Regions from separate parts of the Pectobacterium parvum genome, predicted to be linked through region 2. Evidence: predicted binding sites of a transcription regulator. Region 2 holds the regulator's gene; each other region holds the start of a gene.

Region 1 (3,290 bases), 1.7 Mb from region 2:
ATCTGATGAGGTGATGTCACAGGGAACCATTCTCAGCCAATCACGCTACAGGGAACGCTGTCGTCTCAGAAAATCATCACACCGGACGATGATCGGTGTGAATCCGACAGCTGCCGGAGAAAGTCGTTAGCGGTAGCGATGAACGCTCGGATGATCGGCGGTAATCGTTTCACCATAGATGGAAATTGACGGCTAGTCTGGCCGCCGCATCTCTTTCCCCCTGCGGCCAAGCAGAATACGTTCAACGGCGACACCGAAAGACGCGCCTTCAAACCAGAATGAATCATCTACAAAGCTCATGCCGTAGCAGACTCCCACGTTATCCATCAGCAGAGCACCGTGCGCATGATGGGTTTCGCCGACAAGAATCAACGTTGTGTCCAGAATACGTTGCCATTCCAGCAGCGTTTCATCCTGCTGCAAACCTTCCTTGCCGCCAAAAGCGATATCGCTGGTGGCACACTCTTCTCCTGCATCGCACTCCCCCACCGTCAGCCCGCTGAACGCGAGCAGGATGGCAGAGGCCGGATGATGCTCAGGCACAAACGGCGGAACTGATTGCGCTTCAGTACGCGGCCAGCCTGCCGCGTGAAACAGTGGAAGAACGGATTCGGGGATTTCAATCGACATCGTTAGTCATCTCGTCATTGTGGTAAAAGAATAAAGTCAGCGTTGATTTTTCAGCCGATGACGAATAGCGCGTATTGTACTCGTCCTTATCGTTTCATACGGTGAAACCAGATCGCGATGGTTTGACAACCGTTCCAGAGACGATGAATCGCCAACGCCACGGAGCGCACAGAATATCAGGAAGGTCTGGTGTTCCGACGTTGCCAGCGGTAACAGCCGCATCAGGAAAGCGCGCACCGCCGCGGCCTGCTCGTCCGTCGCCGCAATGCCGTCTTTGATGCTCAGGAGTAAGTTAAAGGTAGAAGTAAGACGCCATGCCGTTTCGGGCGCTAACTCAGGTGCCTGCATGACGCCAGCAAAGAAAGCCATCAATGCATTCACCGCCGCGTGTGATCGAAGCTCTTCAAGCAGGCCAATCACATACGCGGCATTGTCAGGTTCGGCCGCCAAGACGCCGAGAGCGTCAGTTCCTTCTTCTGCATAAGCGCCTGCAATTTCAGCCCATTTCGCTAACGGAACAACATGTGTGCCGTCGGGCAAATAGGGTGAGTGAGACCAGCCAAATTCATCGGACAGCCGATTAAGTTCATCGCGTAACCCTGGCAAACGCGCTTTTGCTGCGGCAAGAATATGCTCAACCTCAAGCGTGTTACGCCGAGCCTTCGACCTAAGTGCAGAGATTTTCATCTATATAAATACCCTATCAACCCTCAGAGCAGTCAGTTTCGTAAGTCGGTAATGTCATTACGCCTCATTAATGCATAGTCCGTCGCTTCCGCTTTGATAGCAAACATACCGTTTCATTAAGAATTATTCATCATCGTTGCAACATCAGATGATAATGCTTAGCATATTGATAATAATTATCATTACCACATGATAGTTAATGTTATTTGCCGTTTTGCATTTCCCTTGCAGACGTTAGCGACCAGCACGCCATGTTTCCCCAACGCCGCTGGCCAGAACAACCTTATAGCAGAGTATCATTATGTTAATTAACAATAATTTAAATAAAATTCTTCTCACCGGCATCTTGACTGGCGTCGCGCTGAACAGCATGGCAGCGGATAGCACCACAGGCAACAACGCACTCAACGTGAAGAACCAAGACGATTCGGCGGCGAAAACGGGACAGACTGACGATGTGATGACGGTTCACTCGCCAAAAATCGAGAAAAAAGCCGGTTCAAGTACAACGCTGACTGCCGCAGATATGCAAAGAGAAGGTGGCAACAATTTCGGCACGATCATGCGTTATCAACCTCTGGTGAGCGCAACCGGGTCCAGCGGCGGCAGTAATACAGGGAAAAGCGGCTTCGACCGCGGCGGTTACACGGGCTACAACATTCGCGGCATTGAAAGCAACCGTGTCGCGATCGATACCGATGGTATCGCCCTGCCCAATGCCACGGGCCGCAGCTACGCCAGCCGTGCCGGATTCAATACCTTCGGGATGGGACGCGACTATATCGACCCTTATATCTACAGCAGCGTCGATATTGAGTCGGGCGTTACCTCCGCAGAAAATACGGTCAACGCACTCGGAGGCAGCGTCTCCTTTCGCCCCAAATCTGCCGATGACTACCTGAAAGCAGGCAAGCAGGACTACTTCGGTTTTCAGAGCGACTACGACTCCGCCAACCACGGTTGGCACAATGGCATCACGGCAGCAGGCGGTGATGACGACCTGCGCGGTGTGGTCGTATTTAGCCGCCGTGACGGCCAGCAAACGCGTAATAACAGCGACGAGATCGCCGCTTACCCCGCCAACTGGCACTCTAACGCTATTTTAGCGTCCGGCATTTGGCAGGCTAACGACGAGCATCAGCTCACCGGTACGCTGGATTATTACCATAAAACCAACCACACCCATTATGACTATTGGGGTAGTCTGCCAAGCGGCAACAACACCATTTACGGCACGGCGCAACAAAGCAGCCAGACACGCCGTTGGACCGCCAGCCTGAAAGATCGCTGGAGGCCCGTTAACAACACGTTGGTCGATTTGGTTGATAGCCGCATTTACTTCCAAAACAGCGAATCACACGACAATACCTGGCTGCCCGCAACCACAGGGATGGCAGCGGCAGATAGCCACCGGGTCTATTCCGATTACAATGTCACCACCTATGGATTCGATACCCATATGGTGAAAAGCTGGGATCGCCACGAGTTCAGCTGGGGCCTTAACGCCAGCCAAAGCAAAACAGAGCGTCCGTTCAGGCAGTCGCCTAATCAAACGGGTGCCAACAACATCATGCAGCCAGAAGCCGACAGCAACAGCTATACCGTTGGAGGCTTTGTGCAGGATACCGCTACGTGGGATCTGGCGGGGCACGCCTTCTCGGTTGTCCCTGCCGTGCGCGCCATCCATCAGCGTACCAAACCGGCTAATACGGCTCGCCTGAGCGGTGACGGCAGTGTCATCAGTGAATCCGATGTCAACAGACTGTACGGCAAAGCCAACAGTGATACGCAAGTTCTGCCGTCTCTGAGCTTCCTTTACGACATCACGCCGACGCTGACGACCTATGTGCAGTACCGCCGTGGCGCACAGTTCCCGGATGCCAGCCAGCTTTATGGCAGCACCAACCTGGATTCCAACTTTGCGGGGCCGTTCCAGTATGCCTTTATCGGCAATAGCGACCTCAAAACGGAAA
Region 2 (3,290 bases):
TGACGGCACCGGGCAAAAACAGCCCATACCGCGATCGTACCGTGCAGGAAAACCTGTCGCTGTTTGAAAAAATGCGTAACGGTGGATTTGCGGAAGGTACAGCCTGTCTGCGTGCAAAAATCGATATGGCATCGTCCTTTATCGTGATGCGCGATCCGGTGTTGTATCGCATTAAATTTGCTGATCATCACCAGACGGGCAACAAGTGGTGCATCTACCCGATGTATGACTTCACCCACTGCATTTCCGATGCGCTGGAAGGGATCACACATTCGCTGTGTACGCTGGAATTCCAGGATAACCGCCGTCTGTATGACTGGGTGCTGGATAACATCACCATTCCTTGCCATCCGCGTCAGTACGAGTTCTCCCGTCTGAATCTCGAATACGCGATTATGTCCAAGCGTAAGCTGAATCAGTTGGTGGTGGAAAACGTCGTTGAAGGATGGGACGATCCGCGTATGCCGACCATCTCTGGTCTGCGTCGTCGTGGTTATAGCTCAGCCTCTATCCGTGAATTCTGTGTGCGCATCGGCGTAACGAAGCAGGACAACAACGTGGAAATGGCCGCGCTTGAGTCTTGCATCCGTGACGATCTGAATGAGAACGCTCCACGTGCCATGGCGGTGCTGGATCCGGTCAAAGTCGTGATCGAGAATCTGTCAGCCGAGCACGAAGAGTTTGTCGCGATGCCAAACCATCCGAACAAGCCAGAAATGGGTTCACGTCAGGTCGCATTCAGTCGCGAAGTTTACATCGATCGTGCTGACTTCCGTGAAGAAGCCAACAAACAGTACAAGCGTCTGGTGCTGGGTAAAGAAGTGCGCCTGCGTAATGCTTATGTGATCAAAGCAGAGCGCATTGAGAAAGACGAGCAGGGCGTTATCACTACGATTTACTGTAGCTATGATGCGGAAACGCTGAGCAAAGATCCGGCTGACGGCCGTAAAGTGAAAGGCGTTATCCACTGGGTTTCTGCGGCACACGCGGTACCAGCTGAATTCCGCTTGTACGATCGCCTGTTCAGTGTGGCTAATCCGGGTGCGGCAGAAGACTTCCTGTCGACGATTAATCCAGATTCACTGAAAATTACGCAAGGTTTTGTGGAAGCGAGCCTGGCGCAGGTAGAAGTAGAGAAAGCGTATCAGTTTGAGCGCGAAGGTTATTTCTGTGCTGACCGTGTTTACTCCAGTGCAGAACATCTGGTGTTTAACCGTACGGTTGGACTACGCGATACCTGGGTAGGCTAAGGCCACCAGTAAGAAGACAAAAATAAAACCGCCTAGGCGGTTTTATTTTTTCATGCGGTCGATTTATCGTGTGGAATCGTGCAGGGTTTCATCCTCTCGGCAATCCCCTTCACTGCAATGCCCAAAGAGATACAGACTGTGGTTGGACAGTTTGATGCCGTGTCTTTCTGCGATCTCGCGCTGACGTGCTTCGATATATTCATCGCGGAATTCAATGACTTTGCCACAGTCGAGGCAAATTAAGTGATCGTGATGATGCTGCTGCGTCAATTCAAAGACGGATTTGCCACCTTCGAAGTTATGACGGGTTACGATACCCGCATCATCAAACTGGTTGAGTACGCGATAGACGGTAGCAAGACCAATCTCTTCGCCCATATCAATCAGTTTCTTATATAAATCTTCCGCACTGACGTGATGGCAGACAGGGTCCTGTAACACTTCCAGTATTTTCAGTCTTGGAAGAGTGACTTTCAGGCCGGCCTTCTTTAATGCGGTATTGTTGTCAGTCATGCGGGTTTAATCCTGTTGCTTACTTATCAATGGAGGCTGCCTAGCCTATGACATCGGTCGGCTCAAAAAATGCAAAAGCGTCTCAATTATAGAACCGCGCATACAAAATGAAAACAAGCGAATGTTAACAATATTGTCCCCATTCACACTATTGGTATACAACGCAATTCGTTGTTGATGAATGAGGAAATGATGATGCACATACAAAGCCGATGGGATTATTGTACAGGTTTACTGATAGAAGTTAAAAAAATGTATCAATTATTATGAAAGGTTTTACCTATCAATGCTGTTTTGGCTCTGATAGGGATTATCAGAGCCAAAATGGCTTAACCAACCAGTTCTTTCAGGTTCAGCTCATCACTGATCTGTTTCACCCACGTTGTTACGCGTTCGCTGGTCAGTTCAGGCTGACGGTCTTCATCGATAGCCAAGCCGATGAAGTGATTGTCGTCGGCGAGTCCTTTAGAGGCTTCAAAGTAATAGCCCTCTGTTGGCCAGTGACCGACAATCGTCGCGCCGCGCGGCTCAATAATGTCACGGATGGTGCCCATGGCATCACAGAAGTATTCTGCATAGTCTTCCTGGTCGCCGCAGCCAAACAGGGCAACCAATTTTCCTGTGAAATCCACTTCTTCCAGCGACGGGAAGAAGTCATCCCAATCGCACTGCGCTTCACCGTAATACCAGGTTGGAATACCGAGCAGCAGAATATCGAAACCTTCGAGGTCTTCTTTGCTGCTTTTGGCGATGTCATGAACATCAGCGACGTTGGTGCCTAACTGCTGTTGAATCGTTTTGGCGATGTTTTCTGTGTTGCCAGTATCACTGCCAAAGAATATTCCGATGAGTGCCATGAATTGAATAACCTCTTGATTCCTAATGGTATGGTGTAATATTTCACCCACTTATCTGTTAATAATAACAGACACTCACATCGGGAGAAACTCGTATCGGTAAGGATGCGTAAATCAAGAGTGTGTGAAATGCGAGGTAAGTAAGAAAACGAAACGTATCTCTGCTTGATGCTAAATTCCCCATAATGAATAGGGATTATGTTATTGTCTGAGACTCAGTACACATTCCCTTAATAGCGTTATGGTTATTTATTTGTAACGGCGTTTCATTTTTTATGAATGTATTTTTTATTTTATGGTTTGTTTCTATTGTAATTAAAAGCAGGCTTTTGTTTGTGAAGAATAAAAATAACGTAACGGTACATTGTTATTCGTGGGAATTAAAATACGCACAAAAGATAATGTTTTTATAAAATTTAAAATCTGTAACATTTTGCGGGAATATTCTTAGCAAATGGAAATAAGAACTATAACCATTTGCAGCTGAAACGATGCAAATCTATAAAAGGTAGTTTTATTCTTTTGATGTTAAAGAATAAAATGAAATGTCATTCAAACTACTTTGTCACCTAGTAGCCTGTCCATGTTAACGCCCGCAGGACGTGGGCTGGCGGCACATTCTCTTGCAAGCCTATGATTAAATGACTTATATCTATAAAAATAGGTAGGC
Region 3 (3,290 bases), 2.2 Mb from region 2:
TTGGTCATGGATAGTCATGTGCTGGCAGAAAAATACTAATTTACTGCGCATCGCTGAATAGCGATTAATAACCAAACGGAATAATAAATTCCATTTGGTTATTAGTGATTGAGGATCAGAAACGGTCTTTTAGCTGTCCCGGCGTAATACCGAATGCACGGCGCAGGGCGGTGGCAAAGTTGGCGGGGCTGTTGTAACCGGCGATGCTGGCTGCCTGTGCAATACCGATGCCGTCTTTCTGCAAGGCCAGCATGGCGCGCTGCAAACGGCAGTTACGCAGGTATTCAAACACGCTCATATTGAACGTCTGACGAAAATGGCGCTGTAGCGTGCTTTCACTCATGTTGACGCTTTTGGCGATTTCACTCATCGAAAGGTGGTCGGCGCTACCGCTTTCCAGCATGTCTCTGACCTGTTGAATACGGTGGTAGCTGCGCAGAGTAACGCCGCTGCTTTTGTCCTGCGCCACGCTGGCGGTCAATGAGGTAAACGCCTCGATAATCAGGCTCATACACTGCATTTCCAGATAAAGGCGCTGGAGCGGCGTTTGGCAAGGTTCAGCGTCCAGCGTTTGTAAGGCAATCGCCAATGCCTGTCGGGACGGTGTCCACAGGTGTATTGCCAGGTGAGTCTGCGTGAAATCGTGGATGGCCTGCCAGTCGCCAACGGTATCCATCATATTGCCGTACAGCCATTCCCTGTCGAACGTCAGCGTAATCGTTCGTTCATATTCATCACGCTTGCCGATTCGGGTAAACATCGTCGGCTCCGTTAGTGCAATCAGCGAGGCGGGCTGACTCTCTCCCAGATGCAGTTCCTGATGGCCAAATGAGATATGTGCGTTGCCACTGACCACGATGGCCAGCTTGATCGCGCCATCCAGCAGGTTTTGAGTTTTCATGTTGTGGCGATTAATCACATCCGCAGTATGCAGGATCAGATGGGGATTGAGCTGTACGACAGTGAACGACCCGAATAGCACTGGCGTGTTATCGATTAGCCGAGGCCCGATAAAACGGTAATTATTCGCGACCAGACTCGATTGCTGAACGATATGATCTTTATAGATCGGCTTTGATGACTGAGTGAAGCTGCGCACGTGATTACCTACCTGATTAAACCCTTCGACCTGCGCCTTCCATTTTGATGCTTTGGCAAAACATTTTGCTGCTAGAGCAAACCCCGTCCTGAATAACAAATGTAACAATGACCGCGCCAAAATGGTAATGCAAATACTTCTCAATAGCATTTTTCGTTGAGGACGTCACATTGCACGATAAATGCATTTTCCATTTCCGGCAATGCGGAGAAAAGGGCTGATTGATTACACACAGCATTTCATAACAACACGACATAATGCCATTGGCATGACGCTTCTCCCCGATAACCGCCACGTTTGCGCGTTTTATCTCCGCCGTTATTCAGCGTTTTGCTGATTGTCGTTAGGTGTCGCTGTACCGGCTGCGATGTTGATCCTTTTTCAGGCTACTTATTCATTTCTTACAGGGCAGGATAATTTTGATGAAACTACCACAATCGCGTCGTTATCTGGCGACGCTCATTGGCGTTAGCTGCGGGATGACGTCGTTTCTGAGCGCTGCGCAGACCTCGCCTTCAACAGAACCTGCCCCTCAGGTGCAGAATCAGGCCGAAAGTAAAGCATCGGGCGATACGATGGTGGTGACGGCGGCTGAGCAAACCCGTCAGGCTCCGGGCGTGTCGGTGATTACGGCTGAAGATATCAGCAAGCGTCCGCCTGCTAACGATCTGTCCGATCTGATTCGCACCATGCCGGGCGTCAATCTGTCCGGTAACTCAACCAGCGGCCAGCGCGGTAACAATCGCCAGATCGATATCCGCGGCATGGGACCGGAAAACACGCTGATTCTGGTGGATGGCAAACCCGTGTCGAGCCGTACGGCAGTACGTTACGGCTGGCGCGGCGAGCGCGATACCCGTGGTGATACCAACTGGGTGCCTGCCGATATGGTCGAGCGCATTGAAGTGCTGCGCGGCCCAGCCGCGGCGCGTTATGGTAACGGCGCAGCGGGCGGTGTGGTTAACATCATCACCAAACAGCCAAGTCAGGAATGGCATGGCACCTGGAACACCTACCTGAATGCGCCGGAGCATAGTTCAGAAGGTGCCACCAAGCGTACCGATTTCAGCCTGATGGGCGGACTGACTGACAGCTTGAGCTTCCGTCTGTACGGCAACCTGAATAAAACCGAGGCTGATGCACGCGATATTAACCAAGGGCATCAGTCCGCACGCGCGGGCAATCAGTCAGCTTCACTGCCTTCCGGGCGTGAAGGCGTGCGTAATAAAGATATCAACGGCCTGTTGCGTTGGGATATGACCAAGCAGCAGGCGTTGGAGTTCGAAGCGGGTTCCAGCCGTCAGGGCAATATCTATGCGGGCGATTCGCAAAATACCAACACCAACCCGCTTGTCGTGAGTAATTACGGCAAGGAAACCAACCGCATGTACCGCCAGAACTTTGCGGTCACGCATCGCGGCTACTGGGACAGCGGCGTCAGCTCTACGTCGTACCTGCAATACGAACGCACGCACAATACCCGTATCCTTGAGGGACTGTCTGGCGGTTTAGAAGGGATTTTTGATACGACGAGTCCGAACCAATATGGCACGATAACGCTGGATAATTTCACTGCACATAACGAAGTCAATATTCCACTAAATGTCTGGGTCGATCAGGTGCTCACGTTCGGGGTTGAGTGGAACGAGCAGAAGATGAAGGATCCGGTTTCGAACTTGCAGACGACAACCGAAGCGGGCAGTGTGGGTTCACTGAGCAGCAGCGGTCGTAGTGAGAAATCCGCTGCTCGTCTGGCTTCCGCTTTCGTGGAAGATAACGTCCAACTGACGGACAGTACCATGCTGACGCCAGCACTGCGTGTCGATCATCACAGCACGGCCGGCACCAACTGGAGCCCGTCGCTCAACCTGTCGCAGGAACTGGGTGACGACTATACGCTGAAGTTAGGTATTGCTCGTGCTTACAAAGCGCCGAACTTATACCAGACTAACGAGAATTATCTCCTTTATAGCCGTGGACAGGGCTGTGCTGGCGGCACGTCTTGCTACCTGATCGGTAATGAAGACCTGAAGGCGGAAACCAGCCTGAATAAAGAAATTGGTCTGGAGTTTCACCGTGATGGATTGATCGCTGGCATCACCTATTTCCATAACGATTACCGCAACAAGATTGAAGCAGGCAACAATGTCATCGGCAAAGCGGTGGGCGGCACCAATGCTCAATATGCTAA

The links. Region 2 encodes Fur, which represses iron uptake genes when iron is present. Its sites were predicted from a motif close to ATAATAATGAGAACNACTATCAA; they were not measured.
Region 1: the regulator Fur is predicted to act here: its motif matches at 1,484-1,506, upstream of LOZ86_RS20085 (TonB-dependent receptor domain-containing protein).
Region 3: the regulator Fur is predicted to act here: its motif matches at 1,227-1,249, upstream of LOZ86_RS17925 (TonB-dependent siderophore receptor).

What each region holds. Positions count from the first base shown of each region.
Region 1 covers NZ_CP087392.1:4,455,509-4,458,798, forward strand. The annotation lists gene LOZ86_RS20075 (SUKH-3 domain-containing protein) at 193-630, opposite strand; gene LOZ86_RS20080 (hypothetical protein) at 667-1,317, opposite strand; gene LOZ86_RS20085 (TonB-dependent receptor domain-containing protein) at 1,619-3,290, shown strand, end outside.
Region 2 covers NZ_CP087392.1:1,473,764-1,477,053, forward strand. The annotation lists gene glnS (glutamine--tRNA ligase) at 1-1,250, shown strand, start outside; gene fur (ferric iron uptake transcriptional regulator) at 1,314-1,763, opposite strand; gene fldA (flavodoxin FldA) at 2,093-2,620, opposite strand.
Region 3 covers NZ_CP087392.1:3,972,436-3,975,725, reverse strand. The annotation lists gene LOZ86_RS17935 (MmgE/PrpD family protein) at 1-8, opposite strand, end outside; gene LOZ86_RS17930 (helix-turn-helix transcriptional regulator) at 116-1,099, opposite strand; gene LOZ86_RS17925 (TonB-dependent siderophore receptor) at 1,522-3,290, shown strand, end outside.